3 regions of the Paenibacillus terreus genome follow, and region 1 is predicted to be linked to each of the others. Evidence: riboswitches for the same ligand, from Rfam matches in the RefSeq annotation. Region 1 holds a riboswitch; each other region holds the start of a gene.
The links. A riboswitch is a leader RNA that binds a small molecule or an ion and turns the genes downstream of it on or off. The one in region 1 is predicted to bind cyclic di-GMP.
Positions count from the first base shown of each region.

Region 1 (4,522 bases):
GCTTCGCTTGCCGAGGATGCCGCTGATTGGGCCGACGTGCATACGGCGCTCGTTCGTCCGGACGGCTATGTCGCATGGGCGTTGTCACGGTCGGAATCGGAGCCTGTGGAATCGGTCCGGCAAGGGATCGCTCGCTGGTGCGGCGAAGCAGGGATTCTTTGATTTGATTGTTTTGAACAAAACAAAAAATGCTGAGAACAGGGGAATCTTACACCTGTTCTCAGCATTTTTTAATCAGAATATCGCAGGAGAATAGCGAATTCTGATAGTAAGTGGGGGGTATGCACGGAGCATCTCACAACGTATGATAGGAGACACTTTTGTCCTTAACTATGGAGGAGGGTTAAGTTACTAAAACATCATTTATAATCTCCTTCAGATAAAGCACAATCTCATCCACATGCTCCTTCCGGGTATGGGGTGAAATGACGGAGAGCTTGGCTGCGTAAAGCGGCATCGTATGCAGGTCTGCCGTCAATACAGATAAGTGTTTTTTCGTATGGTCCAATAACATACTCTCTCTCCGCCGGCCCAATCGCTCGAATAATCTTTCGTTCAGGAGATTGGTGCGCTCCACTTCCTCCTGCGTGCATTCCCCGTTCAATTCCTCCGCGAAGCGGGAAACGCCGCCCGGGTATATGCGAAACAAAGTAATGTTCCCCGGATTAAACCTATTTACAATCACCGCTTCGGGAATGTTCATTTTCAGTGCTTTCCTGAAAGCAATGTTCACCTCGACCAGTTGGCCCAGGATCTGTTGATAACCTTCAATCCCGAAAGCCAGCAGTACGCTGTAGATTCCGAAGGAGCTAGCGGGCGTTTCTTCCGGAGGAAGGTCTATAAGCTGAAGATCCTTTGCGTCTTTAACCAGAAGCAGGCTGCTTGAATGCGGAATATGCCCTGATTTATGAAAATCAACGCACAATGAATCGGCAAAGCGAAGCTTGGCCATTTTGGATTGAATCCTGTACAGGGCGTGTAATGTCTCCGGTTCAAAGGAAAGGGGATTGGCTGCAAAATCGTACCCGTTAAAGAAGGCAAAGATTCCGCCGAGCGCCGAGTCCGCGTGGATATGCGGCCGGGGAATATTATAAGCGGAGCACAGAATGGCGGCTAAATGGTAAATTTCCTCTACATCGTCGATCCCCATCGCATCGCTTGTCCCCGTTGTGGCTACAATGCAAATCGGTGTTCCTCCGCTGCGGATCACACGAATCAATTGATCCTTCAACTCCACAAGATCCATGGAGCTGTCCGGCAGTGTCCGCACCCGGATCAAATGACCGCTTCCGATCCCTACCGCTTCCATTGACCTGGACAAGCTGTCATAAGCCGCTTCCGAACAGAGCACATACAGCTTGCGGGGCACGCCCGAGCGGGGTGCATCGGGAGCAAGCTTGGCAATCGCGATGCGCAATGCCGCAAATAGGGCCCTTTGCCCTTCCCCAGGGGTGTAACCTCCACTGCTGCTGCTGTCGTATCCGACCAGCCTGGACAGCATTGCTGTTACACTGGCTTCTGCCTCTGCACCTGCCGGCCCGTATGCCTCCGACATATGACTGTCATTAACCAGACAAGCGGTCAACAGGCCGAGAATACCCGGGATGCTGTCCATCTGGAGCGTATTTGTCAATTCGTATCTTTTATGTAGGGGGAGGGAGTGCAGAAGTGACAATAGCTTATGATTGACCTCTTCCATAGACATCCCCGCTGCCGGTATTTTACATGACCGTATAAGTTCACTATATAAGTCGCTTTGTCGGCGGTTACTCTCCATGAGATATACATGATCATGAGCTTTAACGCGGTCGATGCCGATCAGGATTTGCTCGATCCATTTCAGAAAAGCTGCTCTCTGCGAATCATTCCCGTCTGAACCGGGGTACCGTGTTCCGATGTCAGGCTTGCTGTCGTACAACATCCAATCCCCTCCCCGTGTGCTATTAATACTGCCTACAAAGCATGTCCCGAGCCGCCGTCGATATTTACAGAGGTGCCGGTTACATAGGAAGCCGCTCCGGATGCCAAAAATGTAATAACTTTCGCCGCTTCATCCCTTCGCGGACTTATGTTAAAGCACTTTCATTCCTAGAAAAATAAGAATTTTACATTTGTGAACGCAAAAACACCTCTTTCTTATCTGGTAAAGGAATAAGACGGAGGTATTTTTCCGTCGTATTCGGTAGCTGGCTGGCATCGTGGCATCCCACCTAAGCCCCTGTAGCTTTGCGTCCCCGCCTTTCAACGGGTTTGCCTTTATCGTACGAGTTTATTGCTGTCTAACCGTGTTGTATGATGTCAATTTACCAATAGGATGGTTATATGGGAATAGGAGTTTGGAACTATTTTCCTCAAATTTTCTTTATTTGGGACAAAGAAATAAAAATTTTAAGTTCTTTTGATTCATGAAATCAGGATCATCGAGCTGATAACCGCTCACAAAGACAGTATAAAAATTGATACTAGGGAACATGGATGTGAGTACTTGTGTGGGAAATTGCAAAGTATGATAATGAATTGTGTGCAACTTTCTTGAGTTGCAGTACAGCTAAAAAATGTATGATTCGTAAACCTGTGGTTGAAACTATGGGACAGGAACCAGGGAGGGATTACCATGTCAAAGAACATACTGTTCACGCCTTACACCATTAAAGGCCTGGAGCTTAAAAACCGGATTGTCATGGCGCCGATGTGCCAATACTCGGTTACAGCCAAGGACGGCATTCCGAATGACTGGCATTATGTCCATTACACCAGCCGCGCTGTGGGCGGCACAGGATTGATCATTATAGAAATGACAGATGTCGAGCCTGATGGCCGTATTTCAGACTATGATCTGGGACTGTGGTCGGATGAGCATATCCCCGCTTTTCGCCGTATTGCCGATGGTGTGCATGAGCATGGAGCGAAGCTGGGCATTCAAATTGCCCATGCCGGCCGCAAGGCGGAGGACGCAGCCGAACCTGTTGCTCCGTCGGCCATTGAGTTCCCAGGCGGAGAGCCATACAAGAAGCCGCGTGCGCTGACAACGGAGGAAGTGCGGGAGATGGTGCGGAAATTCGGGGAAGCGGCGCGCCGTGCGGTAGCGGCAGGAGTGGACACGATTGAGATCCATGGAGCGCACGGCTATCTCATTCATCAATTTCACTCCCCTCTCACCAACAAGCGGGATGATATCTACGGACAGGACCTTTCACGCTTCGGCGTAGAGGTGATTAAGGCGATCAAAAAGGAGATGCCTGAGAACATGCCGCTGCTGTTCCGGATCTCTGCCGTGGAGTATGCGGACGGAGGATACGATATCGATCATGCAATCGAATTGCTTAAGAAATACCGTGATGCGGGCGTGGATGTCGTTCACGTCAGCTCCGGCGGTGAAGGGACTCCTGGAGCGAGAAGACCAGGGAACCATCCCGGCTATCAGGTTCCGTTCGCCCGCCAGATTCGTGAGGAGGTTGGCATTCCGGTCATTGCCGTAGGCAGACTGGATGACCCCGATATGGCGCAATCGGTCATCGGGAACGGAGATGCCGAGCTGGTGGCCGTGGGGCGCGGTATGCTGAGCGATCCTTACTGGGCTGTACATGCAGCGGTAACGCTCGGCGAGGAACATAAAGTTCCCGTGCAATATGAGCGGGCGTTTTAATGGATAGGCGCCGATAGGTGCCATATAAGGTATTATAATAACCCGGCCGAGGGATTCAGCCGGGTTATTTCTTGTGTTGTTTTGTTCATCTGACCAGTACCATCTGCAACTTAATTTGGCGGAAAATAGAGGGAATACCCGTATGGGTTTGACACAGCAGCAAAGATCTATTATTATCTCATAGTGTAAGATAAATTTTAGAAGGTGTGAGCCATACAAGTGGATTATAAAGAATTAGCGGTAGAGCTCTTTGAATACGCCGCCCAAGCTCGCAAACCGCCGCTGGATGATCGGAGACAGCTCTTCTCGCGCGGGGAAGTGGGGATCCTGATTCACCTGAATTTCCATAAAGACGGGACCACCTCCGGAGAATTGAGCGAATACTTGTCCGTCAGCACGGGAAGGGTGGCAACAGCGCTGAAGAGCCTTGAGAAGAAGGGGTTTGTTGTGCGTCGTACCGATGCGGATGACAAACGCAGGGTGATCGTATTTATTACCGATGCCGGCAGGCAATTTCTGCTTGACAGACGTAATGAAGGCATTGCGTTAACCGAGAAAATGCTGCGCAGGCTGAGCGAGGAGGATGCCAAGGAGTTTGTCCGCCTGGTAAAGATCATGGCTTCCAAGAGTTAATAACCAATGCAGTTCATTTAAGGGCTGCATGATATTTTTGCCAAATGTCTTACACTATAAGATAAAAGGAGAGCAACCAGATGGTGAAGATTTTCAAATACCTCAAGAGGCATGAATGGATGCTCGTGCTTGGCAGTCTGGCCTTCATCGTTGCACAGGTATGGCTTGATTTGCGACTGCCGGATTATATGGCGGAAATTACAACCAAGCTGCAGATGGAAGGATCGAAGATATCGGATTTGC
Region 1 is NZ_JBHIRX010000003.1:413,581-418,102, reverse strand. Features, by position in the region: gene ACE5KN_RS08835 (monooxygenase) at 1-162, shown strand, start outside; gene ACE5KN_RS08830 (pyridoxal phosphate-dependent decarboxylase family protein) at 344-1,921, opposite strand; partial or broken gene ACE5KN_RS08825 (SDR family NAD(P)-dependent oxidoreductase) at 1,954-2,055, opposite strand; cyclic di-GMP riboswitch class I at 2,179-2,265, opposite strand; gene ACE5KN_RS08820 (NADH:flavin oxidoreductase/NADH oxidase) at 2,615-3,646, shown strand; gene ACE5KN_RS08815 (MarR family winged helix-turn-helix transcriptional regulator) at 3,866-4,279, shown strand; gene ACE5KN_RS08810 (ABC transporter ATP-binding protein) at 4,360-4,522, shown strand, end outside.

Region 2 (4,522 bases), on a different contig from region 1:
TCCGCATCCATAAGCAGCCTGACATCTGAAACGCCCTCGTATCGGAGCTGCACCCCTTTCTCAAGAAAAGCAGCTTCCATCAGTGCAGCAGCCTTTCCAACAATCAAACGCAGATTCTCCTCTTTCCGTGAAAGCTGGAATTCCGGCGAATCCATTACATTCAGCTCCTCCAGTTCACTGACGAGCTGGATCAGGCGCTCCACCTCCTCCAGGCAGGAGTGAATCCGCGCGGGCGTCGGCTCCCAGACTCCGTCCTCCAAGGCCCTCATGTGGCTTTTCAACGTTGTTAGCGGTGTGCGCAGCTCATGGGCAATGTCCTGCGACATGGACATGCGGAGTGACTGCTGTCGCTGCAGCTGCTCGGACAGTCGGTTCAGGGAAGTCCCGAGCTCCGCGATTTCATCCTGGCCTTCCGTGCTGACACGGGCGTCCAGGCTGCCACTGCTGATCCGTTCGGCGGCCTGTTTCATGCGGACAAGCGGGCGGGAGATGCGTTTTGCAAAATAGACCCCGATAATCAGCGCCAGCAGCAGCGAAAACAACCCTGTCAGCAGGATCGACTGAATCAGGGCACTCTCCAGGTGATCCATCAATGGGGACATTCTTTTACTCGCCGGTGAGACCTGCTCCATATACATCGAGATATGATAATGAGTGGCAAATACGCTGATCACGGCAAAAATGGCAACGATACCAGCAGCCATGCCGACGATGATCACAGCCAGCCGGATATACAGCCGGTTGAACATCAGCCCTCACCGCCAAACCGGTAGCCGAAGCCGTACACCGTAATAATATAGCGCGGATTGCGTGGATCTTGTTCGATCTTTTGCCGTACATTTTTAACATGCTGATCGATAATGCGGATATCACCGTCAAACCCGAAGCCCATCACCCTGTCGACCAGCTCCTCCCGCGGAAAGCGGCGCTGCGGATATTTGGCGAGCAGAAGCAGCAGCTTGTACTCACTAGGTGTAAGGCTGATCGGCTCTTCATACCTGTACACCTGATTTTTCAGTGAATCGATACGGAGATGCCCCCCATTAAAAGAGATGACGTCCGCCAATAGCTGCGAATCATCTGTCCGGCGCAGGATTGCTTTTACTCTGGCAACCACCTCATTCGGATCAAAGGGCTTGATCATGTAGTCATCTGCTCCGATGGATAATCCGCTGATGCGGTCCGCCTGAGCTACCTTGGCAGTGAGCATAAGAATCGGTACCGGGCTGAATTTGCGCACCTCCAGGCAGACGGTCTCCCCTTCCATGCCGGGCAGCATCAGATCCAATATCAACAGGTCAACCCGCTGGCTGCGCAGTACAGCCAACGCTTCCTCCCCGCTCACACTTTCCAGCACGTGAAAATGCTCCTTCTGTAAATAAGAAGCGAGTACCTCGCGAATTTTCTGTTCGTCATCCACCACCAGAATGGTTTTCAAGGCCTGTCCCTCCGTACGCCCAAGTTATACCGGAATTATACCATTCCGAATATGTAAGAGTCCTCCTGCCTATTACTTTCACCATTCTGTTTATCCTAAACTTGTGAAGATCTTTTGAAGACCACCGGAAAATGAAAAAGCACCGGAGGAAAATCCCTCCAATGCTTAATCATTAACGCATTTGAAATGTCCGAATCACCCGGATCGATATGATCTCTGTAGTCAACGGGTCAACGGGTTTAAAAGTCATGCTGTATAAATCATGCAGTCTCGTCTCAATGCCGTATTCTTTGAACTTATCGGAGAAGTCTCCAATCGTAGGCCTTTTCCCCGTTTCGCAAGTAATTTGGCACTCTTCAAGCCTGGTTTCTCCACGTCTGTATACAAATTCCACATCCGATTGATAAATACTGCTCACCCTGCTATTTCTCCCTCCGATTTAAGGTAGCCCAGCCGCCATAGATCCATGATAGTTTCCTTAGGCCTGCAGCTTTGCGTCCTTGCCTTTCGGCAAGTTTGCCCTTTGCATAAATGGTGGAATATCCACTTGAGATAATATAATATATTTTCCGTGTTTTTTCGACATGATCCCGTAAAAATCGCCATTCTTCACACTTGTTTACTTTTTCCCTTGTAGTGTTATCATAGATTGTAGTTCCTTGACGGATATGTACATCTCTGAAAGAACCCTATATACTTTCAGATCCTATAGAGATCAAAGCATCTCACTATATTTTTTCAGGAGGTAAACATATGGCTTACAATATCCCGGTGGAAGCAACCCTTGAGGTGATGGGCGGCAAATGGAAGGCGGTTATTTTGTGTCATCTGGATAAAGGCGACAAACGCACCAGCGAACTAAAGAGACTAATGCCTGGCATTACGCAGAAGATGCTCACACAGCAGCTGCGGGAACTGGAAGATGACGGACTTGTGAAGCGGCAAATATTTGAGCAGGTTCCGCCCAAGGTCGTGTATTCCCTGACCGGTTACGGCTGGTCCCTGAAGCCTGTCCTGGATGCCATGTGTGCCTGGGGCGAAAAGCATATTGAACAAGAAGGCCAAACAGTAGAGGTTTAAAGCAAATACTTTGAACCATCCACATAAACGATCTGCAAACGGAAGAGCCGGGCTCCTGGATACTCAGGATTCCGGCTTTTTTTCCCCCGTTTCCTCCTATAGGTACCTGTAAGTGCCTATAGTACTTCGAAGTATGTACTATTCTTTTTCGTGTGAAGCATCCATAATAGCATTTGCCGGCCGGCATAAAAATAAAAAAATAGGAGTGGAACTGAACATGTCCTCGGACACTAAACGCAGTACTTTGTCGCTGCTGGCTCTCGCTATCAGCGCTTTTGCAATCGGGACAACTGAGTTCATCAGCGTGGGACTGCTTCCCCTTATCGCTGAAGACTTGAATATATCTGTAACGATGACCGGACTGACGGTCACTTTATATGCGCTGGGCGTTACTTTTGGCGCTCCGGTATTAACCTCTTTAACTTCAGGAATACCAAGAAAAACGCTGCTGATCTGGATTATGATCATCTTCATCGCTGGCAATTCGCTTGCGGCCTTCTCAAGCGGAATCGGGCTGCTGCTTACGGCACGGGTTATTTCCGCGTTCTCGCATGGCGTATTTATGTCGATCGGCTCAACCATTGCGGCTGACCTTGTCGCGCCGAACCGGCGGGCAAGCGCCATTGCCATTATGTTCTCCGGATTGACCGTGGCCACGATTACCGGCGTACCCTTCGGCACGTTTATCGGCCAGCAGCTCGGCTGGCGTGCAGCCTTTCTAACCATAGCCGTGATTGGCATCATTGCTCTGATCGCCAATTTGATTCTCGTTCCCGGCAATCTGCGGAAGGGGGTCAAAACCCCGGTACGGGATCAGATCAGGCTCATTACCAACGGACGGCTGCTGCTTGCTTTCCTGATAACGGCTCTCGGATACGGTGGCACCTTCGTCGTCTTTACGTATCTGTCTCCTCTGCTGCATGACATTACCGGCTTTGGCGAGACAACCGTAGCTTTCCTTCTGCTTCTGTATGGCATTGCGATTGCCATCGGCAACATCATCGGCGGCAAGGCCGCCAACCGCAAGCCGCTTTCAGCGCTGCTGTATATGTTTATTATTCAGGCGGTGGTCCTGTTTATTCTGGCCTTCACGGCTCCGTTTAAAGTGGCGGGTTTGATCACGATTATTCTGATGGGCCTGTTTGCCTTCATGAATGTGCCCGGACTTCAGCTGTATGTCGTTAACCTTGCCCAGCGTTTTGTGCCGCAGGCCGTGGATGTCGCATCCGCAATCAATATCGCGGCCTTTAACGGCGGCATTGCTCTTGGCGCTTATTTTGGGGGCCTGATTGTGGATGGTCCGGGGCTGATTCACACCTCATGGATCGGCGGTTTAATGGTGGTCGGCGCTGTTATTTTAACAGGCTGGAGCCTTCTGCTCGCCAGAAAAGACAAAGACGTCCCTGCCGGGGAAGCTGTATAATGGTATTTAAACAAGGACTGTTTCTTTCCCGCTGAAAGAAGCAGTCCCTTTGAATACGGGCCCCTGTGAAAGGAGAATGGCGTATTTTTGCTACCAAGGATATTTTAAGCGTATGGAGAAAATTCGATCATTTCCCGATGGAAACCTTAACCAAAGCATGGTATTTTCAAAAGAATTCCGGAAAAAAGCAAAGAGAAGTAGCTCAAATGAAGGAGCATCGCGAGCAGTATGGCATTACAGGCAATTGCTTTGACCTCGCTTTGTGGCTGCTGCATGAGTTCGAAAAGGAAGGGATTGAAGCTTATCCGATCGGCCATGATATGGGAACAGAGGATGCGCATGTGGCCGTTATTGCGAAAAATGAGGAAGGACACCGCTATTATTGCGATTTGGGGGATCAGTGGCTCAATCCGGTGCTGGTAGATGCCGATAGTGAAGATTATACTGAAGAGAGATTAAAGGGCCTCTTTCCTGCGGCAGAGATACAAGTGCAATCGGCTGGTGATTTATTCACGGTTCTATACCACAGGCCAAACGGAAAAACCAGCAAGCAAGTCTTTAATCTTACCCCGGTTAAAATG
Region 2 is NZ_JBHIRX010000015.1:124,241-128,762, reverse strand. Features, by position in the region: gene ACE5KN_RS22970 (sensor histidine kinase) at 1-749, opposite strand, end outside; gene ACE5KN_RS22965 (response regulator) at 749-1,438, opposite strand; gene ACE5KN_RS22960 (hypothetical protein) at 1,611-1,856, opposite strand; cyclic di-GMP riboswitch class I at 1,879-1,969, opposite strand; gene ACE5KN_RS22955 (winged helix-turn-helix transcriptional regulator) at 2,192-2,518, shown strand; gene ACE5KN_RS22950 (MFS transporter) at 2,736-3,941, shown strand; gene ACE5KN_RS22945 (hypothetical protein) at 4,025-4,522, shown strand, end outside.
Region 2: linked by a shared signal. The riboswitch ahead of ACE5KN_RS22960 (hypothetical protein) and the one ahead of ACE5KN_RS08825 (SDR family NAD(P)-dependent oxidoreductase) in region 1 are both predicted to bind cyclic di-GMP.

Region 3 (4,522 bases), on a different contig from region 1:
CCCATCCCCGTAATGACGACTCTATTCATTTAATCACTACTTTCCGCCAAATAGTCATAAACAATCTCCGGCATGGATAACGCCAAATCCGTAACAATATGTGATGCGGATACAACCTCAAGCACAGGAAGATCTGCCATCGGGGCCAGCGCATGGGCAAACAATTGCAGCCTGGCCGGAGCCGTCCAGGCACCATGAATGGTCAGATCTTTGATCTGAGCACGCACCAATCGGCATACCTTCGGATTTCCATCATAGTTCGGCACAATTTTGAGCATAAACGTTGGCTGCATAATCTCTTGACGAGCCTTCTCCGGATCAAGAGGTTGGTGTTTATATCCCATTGTTGCCGTGGCCACACGTAAAGACCCGTAGTCTAACGTACCGACTAATGTATCCGAATCAATGTACAGTCTTGGAGAGCCCAGCTTTTTCGGGTATGCACTGATCTCCCGCCCGGAAGCGATCGCAGGATGATTATCCACGTACATGGCATGAAGATATTCGCCCTTCTCACCATTAAAGCTCACCGGTATCACCTGACCCGATTCTGTATAAGCCCCCAAACCGGTCACATCCGGCATATACATGATCTCAAATTTGACCAAAGGCTCGTCAATTTCAAGCGGCTCAGGGACCACACGTCTCAGAGCTTCCAGATCGGTACGATATAAAATGTTCAGATACTCCCGATTGCGAAAATAATAAGGCCCAACGGGAAAAGCAGGAGCCCCCAATGGAGTCGACATTTGCTTAAGCACATCACTTTTCTTCATCTTGTCATCACCTTTCCGCTTTTTTGATTTCCATAAAAATAATTGTCTGGTAATCTTCCACAAAAATATCAACATGTTCGATATCTTCTTTGGGAAGTTCCTCCAATAATTCTTGCATTTGATCCTCATTACGATAAATGAGCCACCAATCCATCACAGCTTCCATATAAGCGATCGTGGGAGAGCCCGGATGATAGTTAATGATTAACAAGCGGCCGCCTGGATTGAGCATCTGGAATAATTTATTCGTTAATCTTTTAGCAATTTTGTCTGAAAGATAATCATATACACCGAGGGAATATATAAAATCAAATGTGGGAAGAGGAACTTTGTTTCTGATGATGTCAACAACTGAGGCTTGGATCGTTTCTCCAAAGTCATTTATGGCTTCCGCAGCAACCGAAAGAGCCTCCTGATCCTGATCAATGGCGACAAATTTTCCAATCGTTTTGTTTTTTACCGCAGCACAATCTGATGTTTCTCTTAAATGACCACAAGCGACGGAGAGAATATAAGGATTCGCAACACGTTCTGATGTTTGATCAATCTTGCCGGAAAGAATACGTCTTCTTTCACGGTTAGCATTAATTGCATGAGCCATACGGTTTAAGTCATAATATAGAAAATCAGCAATCTCTGATTGTTCATTCTCGTAGGGTGACGATTCCAATTTTTCATAGTCATACTGCAAGTCCAGCATTATAGGATCACCTGCATAACCACGCGGTCTTTCAAATGCTCGACGGGATAGTGGTTCTTGCAAGAAAAAATGGCTTATGGAGTGCTGACGATATCGGGGGATAAACTGGGTCCAATCTTCTGTTGAGTACTGTCGACGTATGTTTCCTAATCCATCGTAAAGAGTACTTAATGCTTCAGAGTATTGGCCTTGATTAATCTTCATTTCAACATCTTCAAAAAACTCTTTTTCAATCGTCTGATCCATTAGTTTCCCTCCCTGGAAGACTTTTAACGATTGCGGCATTCCATTCAATTCGGCAGTAGAGCTTTATTTTCTCCTAATTTGAATAAACGTGTTTAAAGATATCCTCGGGGACTGGGTCCGGGGCAAGTTCCGCGTATTCCGCAGCCTCGTCGATTTCCCTGACGATTCGTTCATGAATTTCCTTCTCCGCATGTTCCTCCAATATCCCGGATTCCTTGAGATAACGGCTAAAGGATTCAAGAGAATCGTGCTTCTTTGCTTCCTCTATTTCCTTGCGGGGACGATATCCTTGATCATCGTCATCGCTTGAATAAGGAGCCTGGCGGCAGAGGTCGGCCTCGATCAGCGTAGGGCCCTCTCCTCTATTTGCTCTGTCGACTGCCTCTTTCGTGACCTTGTATACTTCCAGGGGATCGCTGCTGTTCACACGAATGCCAGGAAAGCCGTACCCTTTTGCCCGATCCACAACACTATCAGGTGCCGCCTGCTTCGAGGAGAGGACCGAAAGACCATGCTGGTTATGTTCGCAGAAAAAAATGACCGGAAGCTTGTGTCCTCCTGCAAAGTTCGCTGCTTCGTGAAACTCCCCCCGATGGCTGCCTCCATTTCCAAAAGCGGCTAACACTACAGGATGATCTCCCCGAATTTTGCCGGCCAAGGCGATTCCTACGGCATGCGGGACATGAGTAGCGGTGAGGCCGGAAGTCGAAAGAATACGATTTTTTTTACTGCCATAATGCCCGGGCATTTGCCGCCCGCTGCTGTTCGCAGCTTCGGCCTTGGCAAAAGCGGCAAGCATCAGTTCCTTTGCCGTCATGCCGAAAACGATGGCCATGCCCATATCCCGATCATACGGGCAGAGAAAATCTTTCGTTATATCCAGCGCATGCGCCGCCCCTACCTGTGCGGCTTCATGACCCAGACAAGGGTTGTGGAAAGGGATTTTCCCAGCCCGATGAAGCAACCCCAGCCGTTCGTCGACTTTCCGTGCCAGAGCCATATCCCGGTACATGATCAGAACCTGCTGATTCGACAAACCGAGCTGTTGATGCCTGTTCCCCGCCTTGAAATGCTCGTCTTCGGCTAACATCATGATCCCCTCCCCAACACTATTTTCAGAAGAAAATGGGTCTCATCCCGTTTTCGTCATTTTGCACAACACAAAAAACCTCCCATCTGACCATCATGAAATTTTCTAGAAGTGAATAGACGGAGGTTTCCGACGTATTCGGTAACTGGCTGACATAGAGGATTGTGGTACTTCCGCCTTAGTCCCTATAGCTTTGCGTCACCGCCTTTCAACGGGTTTGCCATTATCGTACAAAGTATAAAGTTGTAATATATTGTATATTATTGCATGATTCTTACTTTATGTGGAACAGGACCTTGCTACCATATTTTTCAACATTCGACAATGTACGAATTCCTGTGCGTTTTTCTGCGTTATGTAGAGACATATGCGTAAATAACGAATTCCATGGTACATTTGATTGGTTTATATTAGAATTTTTTGGGATTTTTTGCACGTTTATCTATGGTTTTTGGAATATGGTAGGAATTTTTCCTGCTCCAGAAACAGCAAGAAAGGCCTCTGACGGACCAGAGACCTTGTGACGTATCTGTGATTTGATTGATATCAAGAAAACTGCTGCGTGATATGTTGCACAAAAGCATCTTCGCCGATCTCTTTCCTGAGCTCCAATAACGCTTTCGCATCTTCTCCAACTACATATCTCAACTGCTTTGTACCGTCCGTCGCCGCCTGATAGATGATCTCCGCCACCAATTCCGGAGTGCATGCGCTGTCCGTCTTAATAATTGCCTCCACCAAGGGCTGAACCGATTCGGAGTATGCCCGATAGTCTGGCAAAGACTCAATGGACAATAAATCGAGAGATCTGCCAAAAAAGTCCGTTTTGACCACACCAGGCTCAATTAGTTTTAACCGGATATTTTGAGAAGCAAGCTCAAACGATAAAGTTTCCGTGAAGCCTTCAATCGCAAATTTAGTTGCATGATAAAGCGAAAATGAAGGCAGCCCCACTCTTCCAGACATCGAAGATAGATTGATGATTACTCCATTGTGATTAGCTCTAAAATGAGGAAGAATGGCCTTGGTCACCGCCATAAGGCCAAAGACATTGACCTCAAACTGCTTTCGGATTTGCTCGTCTGAAGCCGCCTCGAAGATCCCCAAGACTCCGTAACCTGCATTATTTAACAGGACATCGATTGTGCCAAAACGCTCCAGCCCTAACCTCACGGCTTCTTGAATCGTTTCCTGCTGCTCGACGTCGAGCCTCGTTACCAAAACATTTTCCAGAGGCGACAGTTCGGTTTCCCTTTCAGGTGAACGCATGGTAGCAATCACATTCCATCCCTGTTCAGCAAAATACCTGGCTGCAGCTTTTCCAATTCCAGACGATGAACCCGTAATCATAATTGTTTTCATGTTTTGCCCTCCTGCAAATCATTGGTGTGTTTTTTGGGAACGCTCGCAAAACAATGTCATCGAAAACCAAATCAACGGGCTTGCTATGAATCGTACAAAGTATAATGCTGCCATAATGATATTGGATGAGATCCCGTTTTTGAATAGGACATGACTACCAAGTTTTGGGTTGAGGAGAAACTGTCCCCTAAGCCATTCAAACTTGGGGACAGTCTGTTTTTCATCTTTCCGGTTAGGCTTTCTTTCTTCTGAGCAGGAACAGACCTGCAAGCAGAATGAGGCATCCGGCCAGCATATAACCGTACATATTCGTTGCGGTTGCCGGCAGCTTGCTGCCAGTGCCATCCC
Region 3 is NZ_JBHIRX010000019.1:8,681-13,202, forward strand. Features, by position in the region: gene fabF (beta-ketoacyl-ACP synthase II) at 1-29, opposite strand, end outside; gene ACE5KN_RS25330 (acetoacetate decarboxylase) at 30-776, opposite strand; gene ACE5KN_RS25335 (class I SAM-dependent methyltransferase) at 784-1,722, opposite strand; gene ACE5KN_RS25340 (thiamine pyrophosphate-dependent dehydrogenase E1 component subunit alpha) at 1,796-2,812, opposite strand; cyclic di-GMP riboswitch class I at 2,950-3,044, opposite strand; gene ACE5KN_RS25345 (SDR family oxidoreductase) at 3,359-4,174, opposite strand; gene ACE5KN_RS25350 (isopeptide-forming domain-containing fimbrial protein) at 4,407-4,522, opposite strand, start outside.
Region 3: linked by a shared signal. The riboswitch ahead of ACE5KN_RS25340 (thiamine pyrophosphate-dependent dehydrogenase E1 component subunit alpha) and the one ahead of ACE5KN_RS08825 (SDR family NAD(P)-dependent oxidoreductase) in region 1 are both predicted to bind cyclic di-GMP.